4 regions of the Aeromonas bivalvium genome follow, and region 1 is predicted to be linked to each of the others. Evidence: predicted binding sites of a transcription regulator. Region 1 holds the regulator's gene; each other region holds the start of a gene.
What was found. The regulator sigma-54, encoded in region 1, starts transcription at its own class of promoters, with help from an activator protein. The targets are predictions, from matches to a motif close to TGGCACNGTTTTNGCTT.

Region 1 (2,204 bases):
CGGCGTACATATCCGCGTGTTCCGAATTGGCGAACACTTCGCCCCCGCTGACGTGTAGCTTGGCTTCGGCAATCTGGTTCAGTTTTTCTACGCTCAACACCACATGAACATTGTTGATGTGGTCAAAGTGACGCTCGAGTTTGGCAAACTTGTTATTCACATAATCACGCAGCGCTTCGGTGATCTCTACGTGGTGTCCGGTCAAGTTAATTTGCATAACGTCTTCCTTCTGTGTTGCCTAAACCAGGCGTTTGCGCTGATTGGACGGTGGTATCAACAAGGATTCACGGTATTTGGCGATCGTGCGTCGAGCCACCATAATACCCTGTTCGGCCAGCAAATCCGCGATCTTGCTATCACTTAGCGGTTTCGCCGGGTTTTCCGCCGTCACCAGCTTCTTGATCAGGGCACGAATTGCGGTCGATGAGCACTCACCTCCTCCCTCTGTGTTGACGTGACTGGAGAAAAAGAACTTCAGCTCGAAGATGCCACGGTGGGTATGCATGTACTTCTGGGTCGTGACCCGGGAGATGGTCGATTCATGCATCTCCACCGCCTCGGCGATGTCGTTGAGCACCATGGGCTTCATGGCCTCCTCGCCGTATTCAAAGAACCCCTGCTGCTGCTCGACGATGCAGCTGGCCACCTTGAGCAGGGTCTCATTGCGGCTCTCCAGACTCTTGATGAACCACTTGGCATCTTGCAGATGGGAGCGAATGAACTGGGTATCCTGGCTGGTGCGCGCCTGGCGAGCCATGGCGGCATAGGTTTCGTTGACGCGAATGCGGGGCGCCGAATCCGGGTTCAGCTCCACCACCCAGCGGTTCTGGCGCTTGACCACGGTGACATCCGGGATTACGTACTGGGAATCGCTCTGTACCACCCGGTTGCCGGGTCTGGGTTCGAGCTGCTGGATGAGATCGATGACCTCCTTGAGCTCCCCCTCCTTGAGCCGCGTCTTGCGCGCCAGGGTGCGATAGTCCCGATTGCCCAGCAAGTCCATGTGCTCACGGACGACCTCACGCGCCTGGGCCAGCCAGGGTTGCTGTGCACTGAACTGACCCAGCTGGATCAGCAGGCACTCCTGTACAGAGCGGGCCGCGATGCCGACCGGATCGAAATGCTGTACCCGCTTGAGCACGGCTTCGATCTCGTCGAGCTCCACCTCGACGTCGTCACTGCTCACCGCCTGCTGGATGTCTTCCAGGGTGCTGGTCAGGTAGCCGGACTCGTCGATGCCATCGATGATGGCCAGGGCAATGGCGGCATCGAGATCGCTGAACGGGGTGAGCCGCATCTGCCACAGCAGATAATCTTGCAGGTTTTCCGTGGTCTCGCCCTGATAGACGCTGTCTTCCCCCTCGAAGACGGGGCCGGCACTCTGGCCGGTGCCGGCGGAGTAGACGTCATCCCAGCTGCTGTCGACCGGCAGCTCGTCCGGCAACTGCTCCTGGGCCATGGCCTCGCTGCTGTCGATCTGGCTCTCGTCCTGCTTAATATCGGTATGAGTCTCCAGCTGCTCGACCTCTTCTTGCTCGAGCAGGGGGTTGCTATCGAGGGCTTGCTGGATCTCCTGCTGAAGTTCCAATGAAGAGAGCTGGAGCAGACGAATCGCTTGTTGTAACTGCGGCGTCATGGTCAATTGCTGACCGAGACGCAACTGGAGTGTCGGCTTCATCTACGTCGGGATATCCTTATTTCAGCGAGGCGATCATCAGGAAACGAAGGGCGATTTCCCCTTACTATAGACTGAATTGATCGCCCAAATAGACACGCTTGACCTGTTCGTCGGCCAGGATCTCGGCGGGGGTGCCTTCCGCTATCATCTTGCCGTGACTGACGATATAGGCCTTCTCGCACACATCCAGCGTCTCGCGCACGTTGTGGTCCGTGATGAGCACGCCCAGCCCTCGATCCTTGAGATGCTGGATGATCTTCTTGATGTCGATGACAGAGATGGGATCGACCCCGGCAAACGGCTCGTCCAGCAGGATGAAACGGGGCTCGGCCGCCAGGGCGCGGGCGATCTCGACCCGGCGGCGCTCGCCACCGGACAGGCTCTGACCCAGGTTGTCCCGGATGTGGGTGATGCTGAACTCTTCCAGCAACTGCTCCACCTTGTCTTCCCGCTCTTCGCGACTCAACTCCTTGCGGGTCTGCATGACCCCCATCAGGTTGTCATAGACGGAGAGGCGGCGGAAGAT
Region 2 (2,204 bases), on a different contig from region 1:
GCACCATGGCCTGGTTGAACACACCACTGAGAGAGGTGTGCAGGATAACATGTAAATCCTTCAGGCTGGGATTGTTGCGGATCTCGGCGGTGAAGGTATAGCCATCCATCTCCGGCATCTCTATGTCCGAGATGACCAGGGCAATCTGATCCTTGATGGGGCCATTCTTGGCCATCTCCAGCAACATGTTGAGGGCCTCGCGGCCATCTTTTGCCAGCACGCACTGCACACCGATGGCATCCAGCGCCCGCTGCACCTGCTTGCGCGCCACCGAGGAGTCGTCTGCCACCAGCACGGGGCGACCCTGGGTGTTGTGCTCCACGCTCGCCTGCACCAGATCCTGACTCACCTCGGTCGAGACGGGGGAGATCTCGTTGAGGATGCGTTCCACATCCAGGATCTCCACCAGCTCGCCATCCACCTCGGTGACCGCTGTCATGTAGTTGATGCGCCCCGCCCCCTTGGGAGGCGGCAGGATGGACTCCCAGTTCATGTTGATGATCCGTTCGACCGAATGGACCAGGAACCCCTGGATGGAGCGGTTGTACTCCGAAATGATGATGAAGCACTTGGAGAGATCGGCGATGGGGCGCTTACCCATGGCCATGCTGAGGTCGATCACCGAGATGGTCTGGCCGCGAATGTGCGCAACACCACGAATGCAGGAGTTGAGCTTGGGCATGACGGTCAGGGGCGGGCACTGCAACACCTCGCGCACCTTGAAGACGTTGATGCCAAATCTTTGACGTCCATTGAGCCGAAACAGCAGCAACTCCAGGCGATTTTGCCCGACCAGTTGCGTCCGTTGGTTTACCGAGTCCAGAATACCGGCCATACACACTCCCTAAAAACGTCTGGCATTAATCATGCATGAGATGCATGCGCCATGTTGGCTCGCGCCAGAGGATTGCCGACCCCAGGCGTCGGACCTGGCGCAAGCATAGTTAACATTGGTCATATACGTCATTCACTTATCGACCAGCGGACGAAAATGATTAACAGACTTTTGCTCATCTCCTTGCTCCTTGGCGGGGTCGGCTCTGTTCGAGCCAGCGACGTCAATGCCGGGCTGCAAACCCGGGCGGAAGAGTTCGTACGCGATCAGCTCTCTCTCCCCCTCGATGCCAGGGCACAGATCAGCGCCGCCAGCATAGATGAACGGCTGCAACTCAGCGCCTGCGACCAGGATCTGGAGATCAGCCTGCCCGCCAGAATGGAGATCCGCCGCAACACCACCCTCTACCTCCAGTGCCACGAGACACCGGGCTGGGATCTCTATCTGCCGGTACGGGTCAGCATCCAGAAACCCTACATCACAGTGGTGGAAGCCATCGCCAAGGGAGACATCCTCGGCCGCAACCAGCTGGTGCAGGCCTATGAGGATCAGACCCTGATCCGCGGCGACTATGTGCAAGACCTGGAGGCGCTGGTCGGCACCCGCAGCAAGCGCGAATTGAGGCCGGGTCAGCCGGTGCGCCTCAACCAGATCTGCGTGGTGTGCAAGGGAGACCAGGTCACCCTCATCGCCGAAAACAGCAGCATGCAGATCAAAACCATGGCCCGCGCCTTGCAAGATGGCAGCTTCGGCGACATGATCAAGCTCATCAATACCCGCTCCGGCAAGACGGTTCAGGGCAAGGTGAGCTCAGTCGACACCGTCATCGTCACCTTCTGACGGATTTTTTTGGGTATTTTTCCTAAAGTTCCGGCAGGTTAGACCGATAACCGGGATAAGCAGGCAGCAAAGCGAACAAGGTAACCAAGATGGCTATTAACAATATCAACAACTTGGCGGGTAACCGGGTACAAAATACCGGTAACAGCCAGAGCAGCGTGGCCAAGTCGACCAGCGGCGGACAAGACGCCCGCGCCCCCCAGGTCAAGGTCGATTCAGTCTCCCTGACCAGCGAGGCGCAACAGTTGCAACAAGTACAGAAAAACCTCAACTCGGCATCGACCGGGAATGAGAGCCGGGTGGAGAGCCTGAAGCGGGCCGTGGCCAGTGGTGACTACCAGGTCAACAGCCAGGCCGTTGCCAAGAAGATGTTCAGCCTGGAAGCCCAGCTGGAGAAAACCCTGGGATGATGGACCTGGCTGAGCTGCTGCAACGACAGCATGATCAGCTCGCCCAGATGCAGGCGTTGCTGACCGAAGAGTTCGCCCTGCTCACCCAGCGCCGAGCCCTCGAGCTGCCTCCCCTGGCC
Region 3 (2,204 bases), on a different contig from region 1:
TACAGGTTCTTGTCCATGGCATCGCCCGGATGGATCTTGTTGATGATGCCGTCCAGGCCGGCCATCAGCTGGGCTGCAAAGGCCAGGTACGGGTTGGCAGCCGGATCCGGGAAGCGCACCTCGATGCGGCGGGCTTTCGGGCTCGGCACCACGGGGATGCGGATGGAGGCAGAGCGGTTGCGGGCGGAGTAGGCCAGCATGACCGGCGCTTCGTAACCCGGCACCAGACGCTTGTAGGAGTTGGTGGTCGGGTTGGCGAAGGCGTTGATGGCCTTGGCGTGCTTGATGATGCCGCCGATGTAGTGCAGTGCCATCTCGGACAGACCGCCGTACAGGTCACCCGCGAACAGGTTGACGCCGTCTTTGGCCAGGGACTGGTGGCAGTGCATGCCTGAGCCGTTGTCACCGAACATGGGTTTGGGCATGAAGGTGACGGTCTTGTTGTAGGCGTGGGCCACGTTGTGGATCACGTACTTCAATACCTGCACTTCGTCCGCTTTCAGGGTGAGGGTGTTGAAGCGGGTGGCGATCTCGTTCTGACCGGCAGTGGCCACTTCGTGGTGGTGAGCCTCGACGACCTGGCCCATCTCTTCCAGCACCAGACACATGGCGGCGCGGATGTCCTGGGAGGAGTCAACCGGTGCAACCGGGAAGTAGCCACCCTTGACGAAGGGACGGTGACCCTTGTTGCCGTGCTCGTAGGCGGTGCCGGAGTTCCAGGCCGCTTCTTCGGATTCGATCTTGACGAAGCTGTGACCCATGGTGTTCGAGAAGGTGATGTTGTCGAACATGAAGAACTCGGGTTCCGGTCCGAACAGCACGGTATCGGCGATGCCGCTGGACTTCAGGAAGTCTTCGGCACGCTTGGCGATGGAGCGCGGATCGCGGTCGTAGCCCTGCATGGTGGCCGGTTCCAGGATGTCGCAGACGATGTTCAGGGTGGTCTCTTCGGTGAACGGATCCAGCTTGGCGGAGGCCGGATCCGGCATCAGCACCATGTCAGACTCGTTGATGCCCTTCCAGCCGCCGATGGAGGAGCCATCGAACATCTTGCCGTCTTCGAAGAAGTCTTCGTCGATCTGGTGGGAGGGAATGGAAACGTGCTGCTCTTTACCCTTGGTGTCGGTAAAGCGCAGGTCGACAAACTTGACTTCATGTTCCTGGATCAAGGCCATTACGTTCTGAGCTGACATGCTAAGTAACCTCCGGTGTTAAAACTCTTTGGGTGAATGCGTCATCAGATTCACATAAGCGAGTATCGTGCCAAGTTTGTGACAGCTTGATTTCAGGGCAGTTGCCGCATCTTGGCGTCCCAAAACCAGCTGGGTTCATGCCGACGTGCATCATATTGGTGCATTCAGGGATCTTTTTGGTGCACCAAACCAGTGCGACGGCCACGAAGTCCCATCTAAACAGGCTTGTTGCCCCGGGTCCATGATCCAGATCCACTGTCATGCGTGAATCTACTGCGATTCTGCTAGGCAGATCACAAAGGCGAGAGTACAATTAGCGCCCAATTTTACCCGGTGATTGAGGCGAGAATGTTAGAGAATTTACGCAATATTGCGATTATTGCGCACGTTGACCACGGCAAGACAACCCTGGTGGACAAGCTGCTGCAGCAGTCCGGTACTCTGGACCGCACCAGCGAAGGTCAGGAACGGATCATGGACTCCAATGATCTGGAACGGGAACGTGGCATCACCATTCTCGCCAAGAACACTGCCATCCGCTGGAACGACTACCGCATCAACATCGTAGATACCCCGGGTCACGCCGACTTCGGTGGTGAGGTTGAGCGCGTGCTCTCCATGGTTGACTCAGTGCTGCTGCTGGTCGACGCCGTTGACGGCCCCATGCCGCAAACCCGCTTCGTGACCCAGAAGGCATTTGCCCAGGGCCTGAAGCCCATCGTGGTCATCAACAAGATCGACCGTCCGGGCGCGCGCCCCGACTGGGTCATGGATCAGGTCTTCGATCTGTTCGACAACCTGGGTGCCACCGATGAGCAACTGGACTTCAAGGTTGTTTACGCCTCTGCACTGAACGGTTTTGCCACCCTGGATCCGAACGTTGAATCCGACAACATGGAACCCCTGTTCCAGGCCATCGTCGACAACGTGGAAGCGCCTGCGGCCGATGCCGACGGTGGTTTCCAGATGCAGATCTCCCAGCTGGACTACAACTCCTACGTGGGCGTCATC
Region 4 (2,204 bases), on a different contig from region 1:
GCGGCGTGAGTGGTCTCGGCGCGCTGATCCGGCAGGCCGAACAGGGTGAAGGAGGCAGGGGCGGGTTCGGTCTCCCACTCCGCCTCGATGGCGGCGAGCTTGACCTTCTGCACCTCGCCGGAGCGATAGCCCGACTCGTCCCCGAGCACGATGACCGAGAGGATGGCCGCCAGACCAAAGCCCGAGGCGATGGCAAAGGATCGCAGGGCGAAGCGCACCTCCATGCGACGCAGCAGATACCAGCTGCTCACCCCCATCACGAACAGGGAGGCGGCCACATAGCCCGCCGCCACCGTGTGGACGAACTTGACCTGGGCCACCGGGTTGAAGATCACCGCCCCTACGTCCACCAGCTCCATGCGCATCGTCATGGGGTTGAACTCGGCGCCGACCGGGTTTTGCATCCAGCCGTTGGCAATGAGGATCCAGAGCGCGGAGAGGTTGGAGCCAAGCGCCACCAGCATGGTCACCAGCAGGTGCTGACCCCGGGAGAGCTTGTCCCAGCCGAAGAAGAAGAGGCCCACCAATGTGGACTCCAGGAAGAAGGCCATCAGCCCCTCCACCGCCAGCGGGGTGCCGAAGATGTCGCCGACATAGTGGGAGTAGTAGGCCCAGTTGGTGCCGAACTGGAACTCCAACGTGATGCCGGTGGTGACCCCCATGACGAAGTTGATACCGAACAGCTTGCCCCAGAAGCGGGTGATGTCCTTGTAGATCACCTTGCCGGTCATCACGTAGGCCGACTCGGCGATCACCAGGATCCAGGACAGCCCCAGGGTGAGGGGCACAAACAGAAAGTGGAACATCGCCGTCGCGCCGAACTGTATTCGGGAGAGGCTGACCACATCATCCAGGCTTATCATGCATGACTCTCTATGTTGCATTTAACAGGCAGGTTTTCGCCGGTTAAGTACAACACGTGCCATGACACCTATAACAGATGCAGTTATAGTGAAATCCACCTATAACAGTTTAGGCCACCCCATGTCCCGTTACGGTCAGCTGGCTGCCTTGTTGCAGCAGCAGATAGAGAGCGGTCTCTGGCAGCCGGGGGAGCGCATCCCCTCCATCCGCCAGAGCTGCAAGACCCATCATTTGAGCCCCATGACGGTGCTCCAGGCCTATCAGCTGCTCGAGAGCCGCGGCCTCATCCTGGCGCGGCCCCAGTCCGGCTACTACGTCAAGGCCGCCACCTCCCCGCTGCCCGCCGGCACGGCCCAGCAGGCCCGCTACAGCGGCTCGGTGGACATCAACGATCTGGTGTTCGAGGTGTTGCAGGCGAGCAAGTCCCGGGAGCTGGTGCCGCTGGGGCTCGCGGTGGCGGATCCCGCCCTCTTCCCCCACCCCCAGCTCGGCCGGGCCCTGGCAAGCTGCATGCGCCGCCTCGACCCCTTCAGCACGGTGGCAGATCTGCCTCCCGGCAACGAGGCGCTGCGCCGCGCCATCGCCCAGCGTTACGCCAGCGAGGGGATGGCGGTGGATCCCCAGCAGATCATCATCACCACGGGCGCCATGGAGGCGCTCTCCTTAAGCTTGCAGGTGCTGACCGAGCCCGGGGACTGGGTGGTGGTGGAATCCCCCACCTTCTACGGCGCCCTGCAGGCCATAGAGCGGCTCAAGCTCAAGGTGGTGGAAATACCCGTGATCCCCGGGGTGGGCATCGATCTCGCCCTGCTGGAGGAGGCCCTCGCCCAGCGCCCCATCAAGGCGTGCTGGCTGATGGGCAACGTCCAGCACCCCCTCGGTCACACCATGCCGGATGGCCACAAGCAGGGACTGATGGCGTTGCTCAACGCCCATGAGGTGCCTCTGGTGGAGGACGACGTCTACGCCGAGCTCTACTTCGGGCGCGAGCGGCCAAGGCCCATCACCCATTGGGATGCCCGGGGCGACAGCCTGCTGTGCGGCTCCTGGACCAAGTGCCTGGCGCCGGGCTTTCGGGTCGGCTGGGTGGTGGCCGGATCCCATGCCGAGCGCATCCAGCGCCTGCAACTGATGTCGACCCTGTCCACCAATGTGCCGAGCCAGCTGGCGCTGGCCGACATGCTTCGCCAGGGCGGGGTGGATGCCCACTTTCGCCGCCTGCGCCACACCCTGGCCCAGCGCCAGCAGCAGATGCGGGCGGCCCTGCTGCGCCTCTTCCAGGACGAGGTGCATATCTCGACCCCGGACGGCGGCTACTTCCTCTGGCTGACATTCGACGC

Region 2: the regulator sigma-54 is predicted to act here: its motif matches at 856-872, upstream of flgA (flagellar basal body P-ring formation chaperone FlgA).
Region 3: the regulator sigma-54 is predicted to act here: its motif matches at 1,250-1,266, upstream of glnA (glutamate--ammonia ligase).
Region 4: the regulator sigma-54 is predicted to act here: its motif matches at 909-925, upstream of ACEUCR_RS12000 (cytochrome ubiquinol oxidase subunit I).

What each region holds. Positions count from the first base shown of each region.
Region 1 is NZ_JBGXBV010000005.1:316,572-318,775, forward strand. It holds gene hpf (ribosome hibernation promoting factor) at 1-217, opposite strand, end outside; gene ACEUCR_RS14215 (RNA polymerase factor sigma-54) at 239-1,678, opposite strand; gene lptB (LPS export ABC transporter ATP-binding protein) at 1,743-2,204, opposite strand, start outside.
Region 2 is NZ_JBGXBV010000004.1:129,082-131,285, reverse strand. It holds gene ACEUCR_RS11635 (chemotaxis protein CheV) at 1-835, opposite strand, end outside; gene flgA (flagellar basal body P-ring formation chaperone FlgA) at 1,070-1,675, shown strand; gene flgM (flagellar biosynthesis anti-sigma factor FlgM) at 1,765-2,085, shown strand; gene ACEUCR_RS11620 (flagella synthesis protein FlgN) at 2,082-2,204, shown strand, end outside.
Region 3 is NZ_JBGXBV010000009.1:47,664-49,867, reverse strand. It holds gene glnA (glutamate--ammonia ligase) at 1-1,193, opposite strand, end outside; gene typA (translational GTPase TypA) at 1,542-2,204, shown strand, end outside.
Region 4 is NZ_JBGXBV010000004.1:208,192-210,395, reverse strand. It holds gene ACEUCR_RS12000 (cytochrome ubiquinol oxidase subunit I) at 1-863, opposite strand, end outside; gene ACEUCR_RS11995 (aminotransferase-like domain-containing protein) at 985-2,204, shown strand, end outside.